Regions from separate parts of the Kitasatospora sp. Xyl93 genome, predicted to be linked through region 4. Evidence: riboswitches for the same ligand, from Rfam matches in the RefSeq annotation. Region 4 holds a riboswitch; each other region holds the start of a gene.

Region 1 (3,606 bases), 350 kb from region 4:
ATGGCGCGCGGAGGGCGCCCGCGGTGACGACGACCAGCGGGCGGCACAGCGGAGTTGACGCCGCGTTCGACCGCTCGAACGGCACGGCGGAGCCGGATGGCCCGGAAAACGGCCCCGAGCCCGGAGGCGGACCCGGCCTCGGAGGCGGGCCCGGCCCGGAAGCGGACCCGGCCGCGGAAAGCGGGCCCACCCCCGGAAGACAGGCCCGGCCCCGGAAACGACAGCGGCCGGCCCGGCCGCACGAGGAGGTCCCCTCGTGCGGCCGGGCCGGCCTGGGCGTGTCCCGCGCCCATGTCCACTGTGCGGCGATCACCCGGTCGAGCGGTCACCCGACATGACCATCCCGGAGGATCGATTCGCCCCGCAGCAGCGGTGGTTCCTGAAACCCTGGAGGCTCAGCGGCCCCTGGTCAGAGCGCGACGCCGTGCGCGCGCAGGTAGGTGACCGGGTTGATGTCCGAGCCGTACTCCGAGCCGTTGCGGATCTCGAAGTGCAGGTGCGGGCCGGTCACGTTGCCGGTGGCGCCGGAGAGGCCGATCTGCTGGCCGACGGTGACGGTCTGACCGATCTTCACACCGATCGAGGAGAGGTGCGCGTACTCGGCGTAGTGGCCGTCGGCGAGCTTGATCTCGACCTCGTTGCCGTAGGCACCGCCGTTGCCGGCCTTGACCACGACACCGTTGGCGACGGCGCGCAGCGGGGTGCCGGTGGCGGCGACGAAGTCCTGGCCGGTGTGGTGCCCGGAGGCCCACATCGAGCCGGCCACGCCGTAGGCGGTGCCCAGCTTCGGGTTGGCCAGCGGGGCGACGTAGCCGGAGGTGGCGGCGGCGACCGGAGTGGCGGTCACGGTCGCGGCCGGAGCGGCGACCTGCACCTGGGTCTGGAGCTGCGCGGACGGCTTGGCCGCCTCGGTCTTCACCTGGACCTGGGCCTGCGGCTTGGCGGCCTGGGTCGCCGGAGCGGCCGGCTTGGCCGGGGCGGCGGGCTTCGCCGGAGCGGCGTCGGCGGACGGCGCGGCGGCGTGACCCGGCAGCGCGAGCTGCTGGCCCGGGAAGATCAGGTTCGGGTTGGCGCCGACGACCGAGCGGTTCTGCTCGTACAGGGCGTGCCAGCCGCCGTCGACGTTCTTGGCGTCGGCGATCTTGGACAGGGTGTCGCCGCTGACGACGCGGTAGCTCTCCTGTGCGGCCGGGGCAGCGGCCCGGGCGGCGGGGGCGGCGGCCTGCGCGGCCGGCTTGGCCTCGGTGGAGGCGGCGGCCGGGGCGGCCGGAGCGGTGTGCGCCTGGGCGCTCACCGCGGTGACGAGCGGGAGGACGAACGACACGCCGGTGACGGCGGTGGCGATGCCGATGCGGGCGGCGCGGGGCAGGGCGATACGACGAGCCTGAGCAGGCATGGAATTTTCCTCTCCGACGCCTGCGAGGTGAGCTGTCGGGTTCGGGCTGGAGTTGCCCGGCCGCATGCGCGGCTTCACCCCTAGCCGGTCCTGGACGCCCGCGCCCTGAGGCGCGAACTCCGGTCCGGCGACTTACCTGTGGGTCCCCCGCTCCTGCCGTACAGAGTTCGTTTCGAACCACCGGGCGGCGGCAGGACTCGGCGTTCCACCCGGTGGATCCGTCCGGACTGGCCGGGCGGTCGCTGAACTAAAACCCATCCGTTCGGGTGAAGCAATGTCGATCTCTTGAAACCGCAACGATCCCCCTCGTCCCGGTGACCCTCCGCAGGCCCGGCCACACGGTGCGTACACAATCCATTCACCCCCTGCCACTGATCCACGACCCTGCGCCGAGATCGGCGACACTGCGCACCCGCCCGCTCACCCACCGCCCAAACCCAACACACCCACCGGTGACCCTTGTCACGTGCGCCTCAGCAGCGCAGGATTCGCCCGTGGCCACCTCCGAGGCCGGCACCCTGCGCCTGGGCACCGCGCAGGGACGCTGGGTACTACTGGCGACGGTGCTCGGCTCCAGCATGGCGATGCTCGACGGCACCGTGGTGAACGTCGCCCTGCCCCGCATCGGCGCCGACCTCGGCGCCTCCCTGGCGTCCCTGCAGTGGACGCTGAACGCCTATCTGCTCACCCTGGCGGGCCTGATCCTGCTCGGCGGCGCGCTCGGCGACCGGTACGGGCGGCGCAAGGTCTTCCTGATCGGCGTGGTCTGGTTCGCCATCGCCTCCGCGGCCTGCGCCGCCGCGCCGAACATCCACGTGCTGATCGCCGCCCGCGCCGTCCAGGGCATCGGCGGCGCGCTGCTCACCCCCGGCTCGCTCGCCATGCTCCAGGCGGTCTTCCACCCTGACGACCGCTCGGCGGCGGTCGGCCTCTGGTCAGGCCTCGGCGGGGTGTCGGCCGCGGTCGGCCCCTTCCTCGGCGGCTGGCTGGTGGACGGCCCCGGCTGGCGCTGGATCTTCCTGCTGAACCTGCCGCTCGCCGCCGCCGTGATCGCGGTCACCACCCGCTCGGTGCCGGAGAGCCGGGACGAGGGCGCCGCCGGGCGCTTCGACGTGCTCGGCGCCGTGCTCGCCGCACTCGCCCTCGGCGCGATCACCTACGCGCTGACCGCGGCCGGCGAGGGCCTGTCCCCCACGGTCTGGACCAGCGGGGCGATCGGGCTGGTGCTCGGCGTCGTCTTCGTGGCCGTCGAGCGCCGCGCGCCCGACCCGATGCTGCCGCTCGGGTTGTTCTCCTCCCGGCTGTTCACCGCGGTGAACCTGGTCACCCTGTGCGTGTACGCGGCGTTCAGCGGCGTCTTCTTCCTGCTGGTGGTGCAGCTCCAGATCGTGTCCGGGTTCTCGCCCCTGGTCTCGGGCTTCGCCCTGGTGCCGATCACCGTCCTGATGCTGGCGCTGTCCGCCCGGGCCGGCCGCCTCGGCAAGCGGATCGGCCCGCGCGTCCCGCTGACCGTCGGCCCGATGCTGTGCGCCGCCGGGGTGCTGCTGATGCTGCGCACCGGGCCGGACTCCTCGTACTGGGTGGACGTGCTGCCCGCCGTCACGGTGATGGGCTGCGGGATGACGCTCCTGGTCGCGCCGCTCACGGCGACCGTGCTGGCGGCGGTCGAGGTCCGGCACGCGGGCATCGCCAGCGGGGTCAACAACGCCGCCGCCCGCGCGGCCGGCCTGCTCGCGGTGGCCGCCCTGCCGGCGCTGGCCGGGCTGAGCGGCGACGCCTACCGGGTGCCCGCCTCGGTCGACTCCGCCTTCCACACCGCGATGCTGATCTGCGCGGGCCTGCTGGCCGCCGGCGGGCTGATCGCCTTCGCGACCGTACGGGGCAACGTGCTGGCCCCCGAGGAGCAGCCGGTGGCCGAGCCGAACTGCGACTGGCCGTGCGGGACCACCACTCCGCCGTTCGACCCGGGCCACGTCCCCACGGCGCGCGAGAGCCCCGCCACCGGTCCGGCGGCGGGGCCCTCGCGGGAGAGCTGACGCTACGTCAGGATGTGCTGTCCGGTCAGAGGATGTCGCCCGGCGCGTACTTGGCGGCCTCCGGGTGGGCGGCCGCGACGGCCTCCACCTGGCGGACCACCTCGGCGACCTGGGCGCCGGCCGCGCCGGTGAAGGACAGCCGGTCGGCCAGCAGCGCGTCCAGCGCGGCCCGGT
Region 2 (3,606 bases), 2.3 Mb from region 4:
AACGGCAGGTGGCGGGTGACCTCCGGGTCGCCGAACAGCGCGTGCAGCGCGTCCACGTCGCGCTCGGTGTGGTGGTACTCGCGGACGGCCAGTCGCGGGCCGGTGAGTCGTACGGGGACCATGGCTGCCGACCCTATCCCCGCCCGGCGGCTACCGTTCGGACTATGAACGACGAAGACCTGCGGCTCGCCCCGCGCACCAAGGCCGCCGACCTGCTCGCCTGGGCGGCCGAGCAGGGCCGCGCGCCGGTGGCCGAGGGGCCGCTGCGCGCGGTGCTGGCGCTGCTGGAGCTGGGCGAGGGCAGGATGCGCGACGGCTGGCCCGAACTGACCTCCGACGCGGTGGAGCACCTGCTGTACGAGCGCCTCCACCTGTACGTCCAACCCGCGCCCGAGGAGGACCCGCTGGCCTACGGCGACGCCGTCCGGCTGCTGATCGACCACCAGCGGGCGGCCCGGCGGCTGAACGCCAAGCGCCAGGAACGGCTGCACGCGGAGGCCGAGTGGCAGGGCGAGGTCGCGGCCGGGCTGCTGCGCCGCGCCGACCTGGTGACCTGGCCCCGGCTGTACGCGCTGCTGCTGCACGCGCACGGGGTGGACGTCACGGACGCGGCGGCGGTGCGGGACTGGCTGGCCGGCTTCGCGGAGCTGTCGGAGGACGAGCGGCTGGCCGCGTACGGGGCGCTGGTGCCGGCCGGCTGGCTGGACGAGCCGGACGAGCAGGGCTGGGGCCCGGGCCGGGTGCTGGCGGTCGGCATGGCCACGGACGGCGCGCGGCGGCTGCTGGAGCAGGGCCTGATGCGGCGCAGCTACCGCAACCTGGCCGAGCTGACCTCGCTGGGACGGCCGATGCCGGACGAACTGGCCGGGGACTTCGGCCGGTTCGAGGAGGCGGCGGTCGACGCGGCGCTCGACCTGTTCGGCGGGTGGACGGTGCCGGGGCTGCCGCGGCTGCTGGTGACGGAGTTCCCGGAGCTGGCGCCGGAGCCGGGCCACGAGGAGATCGAGGCGTACCTGGCGCAGCTGCCCGTCGAGGAATGAGCCGGCGCGCGAAGGCCCCCGGCCCGGGAGCTGCGGCTCCGGGCCGGGGGCCTTCGCGGGTGCGTCAGAGGGTGAGGCCGCGCTGCTCGAGCCAGGGCTCGGGGTCGACCGGGGCGCCGCCGCCGGGGCGGACCTCCATGTGCAGGTGCGGGCCGGTGACGTTGCCGGTCGCGCCGACCTTGCCGATCTGCTGGCCGGAGACGACCTTGCCGGAGCCCTTGGTGATCGAGGAGAGGTGGCAGTACCAGATCTCGGTGCCGTCGGGCAGGGTCTCGACGATCCGGTAGCCGTACGAGCCGGCCCAGCCGGCCGAGGTGATGGTGCCCTGGCCGAGCGCGTAGACCGGGGTGCCGGTGTCGGCGGCGAAGTCCAGGCCGGTGTGCAGGTTGGCCCAGTAGCGGGCGCTCTGGCCGTAGTGGGCGGAGAGCCGGTACTCCTTCACCGGGAGGGTGAGGGCGGCGGCCTTGACCCGCTCGGCCTCCTCGGCGGCGCGCTTGGCCTCGGCCTCCTTGGCGGCGGCCTTGGCCTCCGCCTCCTGCGCGGCCTGCAGCCGGGCGGTCTCCTCGGCGGCGGTGCGCTGGCTGTCGGCCTGGTGCTGGATGCGGGCGGCGAGCGCGAGTCCGGGGTCGGCGGAGAGGGCGACCGGGGTCTCGTCCGGGGCCTCGACGGCGGGGGCGACGGCCGGGGTGGCCGAGGCGAAGCCGGTGGCGCCCAGGGTGGCGGCGACGGCGGTGACGCCGAGCAGCGGGGAGGCTCCGCGGGTCTGACGCGGCATCCGGTGGCGGTTGGTCTCGGCCTCCGGACCGAAGGCCTCGGGGCCGTCCGTGCCGGGGTGGTCGAGAAGCTGGGTGCCGGCTGCGGAGCCGGGGTGTGCCGGGGTGTGCGTCGACGCCACGGGAGGCGCGCTCCTTTCCTTCCTTCGCGCCTACCGGGTTAGCTGACGGGTTCGGAGCAGGAAGGTCTCCTACGGCCGGGCCGGGGCCCCGCCGATTCACCCCAAGGAACGTGGTTCCCCGGCTCCCTGACCTGCCCGGGGGCCGGTCGGCGGGATTAGGCGACGGCGCACGGTGCCGTCTGGGTACGGCGTTGACGACCGCGCTGCGTTATCAAACGTTAATCCTAGGAGGCTCTGATTCCAAGCCATCCGTTCGGAGCAGCTTACGCCCAGGTGATCGAACGTCAACGAACGACCCCTCATGCACGGCCCCATCTGAGTACGCCTACTCATGTGCGCTCCGACCGGGCGGCCGCATCCTGACGCCATGAGCACTCCGATGCAGAGCCGCACCACGGCCGCCTACTACATCCAGGCCGTCCTCTCCTTCGCCGTCTCGGGCACCGCCCTCGCGGCCGGGATCGCCTACCTGCCGGTCGGCGGGTGGACCCGGGCCTTCCTGGGGATCGGCCTCCTCTACACCGTCACCTCCGCGTTCACGCTGGCGAAGGTGATCCGGGACCGGCAGGAGTCCAACGAGATGGTGACCCGGGTGGACCAGGCCCGGCTGGAGAAGCTGCTCAGCGAGCACGACCCGTTCAAGGTGGAGGGGGTCTGACCGCCCCCTGCGCCGATTCGACCGCCGACCGCTTGACGGCTAAGGCTATTAGCCTTAGCTTTATGGCTATCGGCAGCACCGCCGATGCCCCGCACCGGCGGCCCGAGGAGGACCACCATGAACGGCACCACCACCCCGAGCACCCAGTACCTGACCGTTCCCGGCGGCCGGATCGCCTTCGACGACACCCGGCAGGGCGACGGCACCCCCGTCGTCCTGCTGCCGGGCATGCTCGACAGCCGGGCCGCCTACCGGCACCTGCGACCGCTGCTGGTCGCCGCCGGCCACCGGGTCGTCACCATGGACCTGCGGGGCTTCGGCGAGTCCTCCGTCGCCTGGGACGACTACGGCCCGGCCGCCCTCGCCGGCGACGTCCTCGCCCTGCTCGACCACCTCGGCATCGAGCGCGCCGTGCTCGCCGGGAACTCCTACACCGGGGCGACCGTCGTCAGGGCCGCCGGGGACGCGCCCGAGCGGGTCGCCGGGATCGTCCTGCTCGACGCCTTCGTCGAGAACCCGCCGCCGGGCGCCCTGATGCGCGGTGTCATGGGCCTGATGGGCACGGCCCTCGTCCACTGGCCGGCCTCCTGGGGCTTCTACCTGCGCCGGATGGCCTTCCCCGGCGCCAAGCCCGCCGACTTCGACGCGTACGTGGACGGCCTGGTCGCCGCGCTGCGCACCCCGGGCCGCAAGGCCGCCACCCGCGGGTACGTCCGCGGCGACTCGGCGCCGGCCGGCTGGACGGCCGCGGTACGGTGCCCGGCGCTGGTGGTGATGGGCAGCGCGGACCCCGACTTCCCGAAGCCTGAGCTCGTCGCCGACCGGCAGGCCGCCGCCCTGGGCGCGCGGAAGGTGATGATCGAGGGGTCCGGGCACTACCCGATGGCCGACAACCCGGCGGCCACCGCGGACGCCCTGCTGCCGTTCCTCGCCGAACTCGGCTGAGCCCCGTCCCCGCCCGCCGCCACCCGTACGGAGATCCCGAACCCATGCCCCGCGTAGGACTGACCCCC
Region 3 (3,606 bases), 200 kb from region 4:
GGCCGACCGCGCCCGGCTGTTCGCCATCGCGACCGCCGCCGACGGCGTGGTGCTGACCACCGTCGGCGGCGAGGACGCGGCCGCCGCGGCCGGCATCACCGGTGTGCTGCTCGCCGCCCGACTGGCCGTGCCGGTCGTCGCCGCGGCGCTCGACGTGCCCGGCTCGGTGGCCGCGGCCGTCAACCACCTCAGGGACACCGGCTCGCAGCGCCCGGCGCTGGCCCCGCTGGTGATCGGCCCGGAGGCGGACTCCGAGCTGCTCGCCACCGCCGCCGAGGAGACCGGCTGCCCGTCGGCCGCGCCGCTGGGCGCCTACCCGTCGGTCGGCCAGCTGATCGCCTCCACCTACCTGGCCGCACTGCCCATGCCGTCCGCGGAGGACCTGGCGCGGGCCGAGGCGGAGGCCGCGGCCGCCGCCGAGGCCGAGGGGGCCCTGGAGGGCGTTCGCGGCGCCCACGCGGCCGCCGAGGGATCCCTCGGGCAGTAGTCGACACCGCGCGCCGGTTCGCGCGCGCAGAAGGGCCCGGAACGGTTCGCGTTCCGGGCCCTTCGCATCGGCCCCACTTGCATTGCCCGCCGGCATCGACCCCCGCCCTGTCGGGCCCATGGGGATTGGCGCCTTCCATGGCTGGCCACGGCCGACCCGTCCCGTACGGGGAGTCGAACGGCAATGAAGTGGAATGTCCGTTCTGGCGTCATTTGAAGGGAAATAGGGAGCGCGGCCCCGAGCACGTGAATCGAGGCCGCTCCCCCACTCTCCGGAGCACACTGTTCCGCAATTCGACGCCCCGTCACGTCACTTCTGAGGCGAAGCCAGTTGTCGCTTTCCGCAACAGCATTGCTTGAAAACGATCATTTACGATCATGCTCGGCCGCAATTCTGGCAGTTCCCACTAAACCGTGATGTGCATCACAGGCATTTGCGGTTTGAACTTAAGTCTGATTAACGTGCTCCCCGTTCGTGACCACACGAACCCGGTTCATCCGCAACGCCGAGTCCTGCCGTCGGATGTCCTGGCAGCGCGAAAACGCACCACGGCAGGAGCGGGGGAACCACAGGTAAGTCGCCCCGGACCACTCTTCGGAACGGTCCAGGGCTAGGGGTGAAGCCGCGCTCACCGCGCGGCCGGGCAACTCCAGCCCGAATCCGACAGCTCACCTCGCAGGCGTGGGAGAGGACCGCGTCTTCATGCTGCCCACCAACGGCACCAGCCTGTCCAGCCGCACCCGTCGCGTGATCGCCGCCCTCGGCGTCGCGGGCGTCGGCCTCACCGTCCCCTGCCTCACCTCGGGCACCGCCTCCGCCGCCACCGTCGCCACCTGGGACAAGGTCGCCCAGTGCGAGAGCGGCGGCAACTGGAGCATCAACACCGGCAACGGCTTCTACGGCGGCCTCCAGTTCACCTCCAGCACCTGGTCCGCCTTCGGCGGCACCGCCTTCGCGGCGCGCGCCGACCTGGCCACCAAGGACCAGCAGATCGCCGTCGCCGAGAAGGTCCTCGCCTCGCAGGGCCCCGGCGCCTGGCCGGTCTGCTCTGTCAAGGCCGGCCTGACCAAGGGCGGCACCCCGGCCGCCGTCGACACCTCGGCGGGCTCCACCGCCGGCTCGACCACCGCCGCGCCGGCCCAGAGCGCCAAGCCGGCCGCTCCGGCCGCGAAGCCCGCCGCCAAGCCCGCGCAGGCCCCGGCCGCCAAGCCCGCCGCGCCCGCTCAGGACGCTCAGGCGGCCGGTGACTCCGCCGCCTCCGGCAGCCGCGGCGACTGGGCCCAGAAGCGCCAGCAGCAGGCCCAGGGCGGCGACTACACCGTGGTCGAGGGCGACTGGCTGTCCTCGATCGCCGACCGGCACAACGTGCAGGGCGGCTGGGAGCGGCTGTACGAGCTCAACCGCGGCACCCTGACCGACGGCCCGGACACCATCTACCCGGGCCAGCACCTGTCCTTCGACGGCTCGTCCGCCGACAAGTCCGGCGCGGACTTCACCTGGTTCGACCGCTCGCAGAAGTCCGGCCAGTCCGCGAACGGCGGCGCCGTGAACGCCCAGCCGACCGCGCAGTCCCAGGCCCCGGCCGCCAAGCCGGCCGCCAAGCCCGCTCCGCAGCCCCAGGCCCAGACGCCGGCTCCGGCTCCGGCTCCGGCCGCCACCGGCAGCATGGCCGCCGCGGTCTCCTTCGCCGAGTCGAAGGTCGGTCAGGCGTACGTCTACGGCGGCACCGGCAACGGCGGCTGGGACTGCTCCGGCCTGACCCAGGCCGCGCTGCGCGCCGCGGGCATCTCCGTCCCGCGCGTCGCCGCCGACCAGGCCGCCGCCAGCACCCACGTCTCGCTGGACAGCCTCCAGCCGGGCGACCTGCTGTTCTGGTCCAACAACGGCAAGGACTCCGGCGTCTACCACGTCGCGATCTACGTCGGCAACGGCAAGTACGTCGAGGCCGCCAACCCCAGCTCGGGCGTCCGCGAGCAGACCATCGCCAACTGGGCCCCGGACTTCGCCGGCCGGGTCTGAGGACGGCGAACGGCCGACAGCCGACAGCCGACGGCTGACAGATAACAGATAACAGATAACAGATTTCATCATCTGTCAGCTGTCAGTCGCCATTCGAACGCTGACCACCCGCCACCCCGGGGAGAGTCTGGTCGCTCTCCTCGGGGGTTCCGGCGTTCCCGGACGGGCCGGCCGCCCTGCTCCCGTTCCGCAGATCCGCCGTATTCCGTGGTGGACACCTCCTCGCAGCGGGCATGCTGCTGCTCTGCACCCGAGGAGGAGTCACATGGCCCAGGTCACCGTCACCCTCGACGCGAACCTCGCGATCGACGCGATGATGCTCTCCGGCACCAAGAACCCACAGGACGCCGTCGAGCTGATCCTGCGCGACTACCTGGCCCGCGGCCGCCGTACCGAGACCCGCACCGGCGAGGCCGCCGACGGACACCGGCTCACCGCCGACCGTCCGACCGGCCAAGAGGGCTGACCACCCGACGGCCGCCGGCAACCGGACCGCCCGCCCCCCGCCGGCCGACCGCCCCCGACCCCAGGGTGGCCGACCGCGCGCACGCCGAGGGGCCCCGGAGAGCAACCGCCCTCCGGGGCCCCTGCGTCGGCCGTGACGGCCGGGGCTCAGCGCGCGCAGGCCCCGGTGGACCCGCGCATCACCAGCTCCGGCTGGAACATGAACTCGCCGCGCTGGACGGCGTTCCCGCCGACCTCCTCCAGCAGCGCGTCCACCGCCGCCGTGGCCATCGCCTCGACCGGCTGCCGGATCGTGGTCAACGGCGGCTCGGTGAAGGCGATCAGCGGCGAGTCGTCGAAGCCGACCACCGACACGTCCTGCGGCACCGACAGCCCGCGCTGCCGCACCGCCCGGATCGCCCCGAGCGCCATCATGTCGCTCCCGCAGACGATCGCCGTGCAGCCCTTGTCGAGCAGCGCGCCGGCCGCCGCGTGCCCGCCCTCCACGCTGAACAGCGTGTGGTGGACGAGGTTCTCGGCCTCCTCCCGGGTGCGTCCGAGCACCTCGCACATCGCGGCCGTGAAGCCCTCGATCTTGCGCAGCACCGGCACGTACCGGCGCTGACCGACGGCCAGCCCGATCCGCTCGTGCCCGA
Region 4 (3,606 bases):
AGAGGGCGGAGGTCCGGCGGGGCCGGGCTGGTCGCGGCCGTGGCGGCGGGGTGCGCGGTGATGGTGCTGGCCGGCGACCCGTCCTGGGCGCTGCGGCGGCCCGAGCCCCGGCCCGCGCTGGAGGTCACGGCGGGCGCACCCCCGGCGACCACCCTGCCCGCACCGTCGACGCCCGAGGCGACCACCCTGCCCGCACCGTCGACGCCCGAGGCCTCCACCCTGCCCGCACCGTCGACGCCCCAGGCGTCCACCCTGCCCGCGCCGGCCGCCGCCCGGACCTCCGACTCCGACCTGGAGGTGGTCAGGCTCGACCCGGACCCGGCCACCCCCGGCGGCACCACCACCATCCACGCCTTCGTCGGCAACGGGGGCCCGGACACCACCGCGTCCCCGTTCACGGTCGTGGTCGCCCTGCCGGAGGGCGTCACCACGGAGGGCCCGTACTTCCCGTCCGACTGCCAGGTGACGGCCCACGGCCGCATCGTGCGGTGCGTGTTCGGCCCGGGTCTGCGAGAGGCGCGCAGCGCGACCGCCCTCATCCCGGTCCGGCTCGACCCGCGGCTGCCGGCGGGCAGGTTGGGCGGCGGAGCGGTCACGGTGCGCAGTGCGGACGACCGGAACGAGTCCAACAACCGGCAGCCGTTCGACATCACGGTGGTCGAGAGGATCGCCCGTTCCTGAGCCACTTGGTCCCGCCGGTAGGAGCGGTCCTACCGGCGGGATCCTCCTGTCTGCGGGATCCTCCGGCCGGCGGGGCGGTCCGCCGGGCCCGGACGCCGCGCGGCGCCCGCCCGTGCCGCCCGTCCTACCGGTAGACGCGGACGTAGTCGGCGGCGAAGGTGATCGGGGCGGTCCCCTGCGGCGCGGGGTGGTACTGCCCCGCGCACACCGAGAGGTTGAGGATCAGGTACGCCGACCAGCCGGCGCCGACGCCCTTGCCGTCCGAGAAGACCTTGACGCCGTTGACGTACCAGTCCACCGAGTCGGCGCCGTAGTAGGTGCCGATGGTCACCCACTGGTCCTTCGCGATCGCGCTCGCGTCGGTGTAGTACTTCCCGTGGCCCGGGTTGACGTGGTTGGTCAGCTCCAGCAGGTTCGGGTTGTCGGGGTGGTACTCGAAGGAGTCGATCTCCCCGTTGCCGTTCTTCCACGTCCACAGGGCCGGCCAGGCGCCGCTGCCGGCGGGCAGCTTGACCCGGGTCTCGGCGTAGTCGCCGGTCTTGACCTGGAAGCCCTCACTGGAGCCCTCGGTGGTCAGGAAGCCGGTGTTCCAGGACTGCTTGCCGTTCTCCAGCACCGGACCGCCGGACGTGGCGGTGAAGGTGGCGACCCCGTTGGCGACGCCGACGTTGTTCCTGTTCAGCCAGTCGAGCTTGTTGTCGCCCGGGTTGTGGTTGCCGTAGCGGTACGCGGTGCTCTTGTCACCGACCCAGCGCTGGCCCCAGCTGATCGCGCCGTTGAACTCGTCCGACCAGGTCAGCGACTTGCCGACGACCGGGGAGGACGGTGCCGGGGTACTCGGGCTCGGGGTGGTGCTGGGGGTGGTGCTCGGCGTCGGGGTCGGCGTGGCCGTGGGAGTCGTCGAGGCCGTGGGGGTGGCGGTCGGCGTGGCCGTCCGGGTCGGGGTCGGCGTGGCCGTGGGGGTCGTCGAGGCCGTCGGGGTCGGCGTGGCCGTCGGGGTCGGGGTCGGGGTCGGGGTGGACGTCCCGGTGGCGGAGACCACCAGCTGCTGCGAGGGCAGGTTGTGCCAGCCGCCGCCGAGGTCCTGCCAGAAGCCGAACTGGGTGTACGTCCCGGCGGGCAGGGTGCGCGCACCGCTGGTGAAGCCGACCCCGCTCGGGCAGATCTGCACGTTGGAGGCGTTGCCGGGGAAGTCGAGGTTGGTGCCGCGCGCGTCGCGCACACCCACGCCGACGGTCTTCGCGGTGAAGCAGGCCGAGGAGTGCAGGCCCAGCGAGGCGGTGGTGGCCTTGCCCGCGACCATGGTGGCGGGGGCGAGCCGGTCCTGGGTGACGGTCGGCGCGGTGGCGGCCTGGGCACCGTTGACGGACGGCAGGCCGAGCAGGCCGGCGCCGCTGATGGCGAACGCCCCGGTGGCGGCGAGCGCGGCGTTGCGGCCGCGGTGGGACGGACGGGCGTGGCGCGGGCCGCGGCGGCGGGCGGGCGCGAGAGCGAGCGCGGGCCGGTGCGTGGAGCTGGCAGGCTGGGGCATGGGGTGACCTCTGCGACGCCTGCGAGGTGAGCTGTCGGATTCGGGCTGAGGTTGCCCGGCCGCCGGTGGGACGGCTTCACCCCTAGCCGCGGCCGCACGCGGGGGCGTACGGGCCGGGCGCTGACCTTGGTTCCCCCGCTCCCGTCCGCTGTGGTGCTCGGTGACCCGCCGACGGGTGGACGGGACTCGGCGTCCCGGCGGCGGGGTCCGCGAGGGCGGACGACCGTTGCAGGCTAGGCGGGTCGTCCGTGAACGGACAACCCGGCCCGCCCCGTTGTCGCGCAGCTCACAGTGGTGTCGATCAACGACGCCGGTTGGCAGTCCAGTTGATCGTTCTCCGGGAGCAGTGGGCTGCGGCTGGGCCGGGCGGAGGTTCCGGCCGGCGGGGACAGGGCACGATCCAGGCGGTTCAGGCCGGTGAGCGGCCTGCCGGCAGCGCTGGTGGCCTGCCGGCGACCTGGCGGCGGACCGTACCGTGGCGAGTACCTGACCGACTGGGCCCGGTCGGATAAATTGGGAGTCGGACATCATCCGCCGTGCACAAGAGCGGCGAGCCCGACCGGGTGCTCGCCACGACCCGACAGCCACGACCTGACCGAGACGAGGACCCGCCCCACCATGACCGCGCCCCTGCCCGCCTTCGCCGGCCGCACCTACCTCTTCCAGGCCGACAACGGCGCGGCCTTCCGCAACACCTACTCGGCCGACGGCACTCGGCTGCGCTGGGAGGGCCTCGGCGAGTCCGCGGGCCAGTGGGAGGACGTGCGGCTGCACGTCGCCGAGGTCGCGCCGGAGATCTACTTCGTCAGCTGGACCGAGCAGAGCGGGATCACCGTCAGCCATGTGATGGACCTCGGCAAGCTGACGGTGCGGGCCTTCTGGACCTTCGAGGGCGAGGGCGGCCGGGTCGGCGAGCTGCACACCGGGACGCTGGAGCGGCTGGCCTGAGCGGCGGGACCGCCGGGCGGGGGCCATAAGGCTCCTGAACGACCCGACCGGCCCAGAAGCGGACCGCAACGACCGAACCCCCGGGCCGTGGCTCCGGGGGTTCGGTCGTTGCGGTCCGGTCGTCGAGGGTCTGGTCCTTCGGGGCCGCTCGTTCGGGCTCGCGGTCGGTCAGGTTCAGACGGTCTGGTTCGGCACCTTGAGGTGCTGGGACAGCCACTCCAGCGAGGACGGCAGCAGGGCGCTCCAGGTCTCGAAGTTGTGGCCGCCGTTCTCCAGCATGCTGTACGAGACCTTCATCGGGCTCCGCACCGCGTCGACGAAGGCCTCGGTCTCCTGCCGGTAGCCGCCGTCGCCCTTCTTGGTTCCGGCCAGCAGCACGGACACCTTCGGCTGCGGCAGGTTCTTCAGCCGCCACATCAGGTTGGCCTCGTCGCGGCGCTGCTTGC

Evidence for each region. Region 4 has a riboswitch for cyclic di-AMP ahead of ACZ5GH_RS29415 (glycoside hydrolase family 16 protein). Riboswitches for the same ligand answer to the same signal wherever they lie in the genome.
Region 1: it holds a riboswitch for cyclic di-AMP, as region 4 does, so the genes downstream of both, ACZ5GH_RS30885 (M23 family metallopeptidase) here and ACZ5GH_RS29415 (glycoside hydrolase family 16 protein) in region 4, are expected to answer to the same signal.
Region 2: it holds a riboswitch for cyclic di-AMP, as region 4 does, so the genes downstream of both, ACZ5GH_RS19890 (M23 family metallopeptidase) here and ACZ5GH_RS29415 (glycoside hydrolase family 16 protein) in region 4, are expected to answer to the same signal.
Region 3: it holds a riboswitch for cyclic di-AMP, as region 4 does, so the genes downstream of both, ACZ5GH_RS30230 (transglycosylase family protein) here and ACZ5GH_RS29415 (glycoside hydrolase family 16 protein) in region 4, are expected to answer to the same signal.

The regions. Positions count from the first base shown of each region.
Region 1 is NZ_AP029185.1:7,116,990-7,120,595, reverse strand. It holds gene ACZ5GH_RS30885 (M23 family metallopeptidase) at 410-1,396, opposite strand; cyclic di-AMP (ydaO/yuaA leader) riboswitch at 1,399-1,536, opposite strand; gene ACZ5GH_RS30880 (MFS transporter) at 1,891-3,432, shown strand; gene purB (adenylosuccinate lyase) at 3,458-3,606, opposite strand, start outside.
Region 2 is NZ_AP029185.1:4,428,611-4,432,216, reverse strand. It holds gene ACZ5GH_RS19900 (GNAT family N-acetyltransferase) at 1-122, opposite strand, end outside; gene ACZ5GH_RS19895 (hypothetical protein) at 165-1,040, shown strand; gene ACZ5GH_RS19890 (M23 family metallopeptidase) at 1,105-1,935, opposite strand; cyclic di-AMP (ydaO/yuaA leader) riboswitch at 1,949-2,107, opposite strand; gene ACZ5GH_RS19885 (YiaA/YiaB family inner membrane protein) at 2,303-2,593, shown strand; gene ACZ5GH_RS19880 (alpha/beta fold hydrolase) at 2,711-3,538, shown strand; gene ACZ5GH_RS19875 (TetR/AcrR family transcriptional regulator) at 3,583-3,606, shown strand, end outside.
Region 3 is NZ_AP029185.1:6,962,722-6,966,327, reverse strand. It holds gene ACZ5GH_RS30235 (sirohydrochlorin chelatase family protein) at 1-487, shown strand, start outside; cyclic di-AMP (ydaO/yuaA leader) riboswitch at 1,012-1,182, shown strand; gene ACZ5GH_RS30230 (transglycosylase family protein) at 1,169-2,506, shown strand; gene ACZ5GH_RS30225 (hypothetical protein) at 2,772-2,972, shown strand; gene ACZ5GH_RS30220 (LacI family DNA-binding transcriptional regulator) at 3,119-3,606, opposite strand, start outside.
Region 4 is NZ_AP029185.1:6,764,350-6,767,955, reverse strand. It holds gene ACZ5GH_RS29420 (hypothetical protein) at 1-681, shown strand, start outside; gene ACZ5GH_RS29415 (glycoside hydrolase family 16 protein) at 806-2,212, opposite strand; cyclic di-AMP (ydaO/yuaA leader) riboswitch at 2,214-2,378, opposite strand; gene ACZ5GH_RS29410 (MoaF-related domain-containing protein) at 2,831-3,160, shown strand; gene ACZ5GH_RS29405 (alpha/beta hydrolase) at 3,335-3,606, opposite strand, start outside.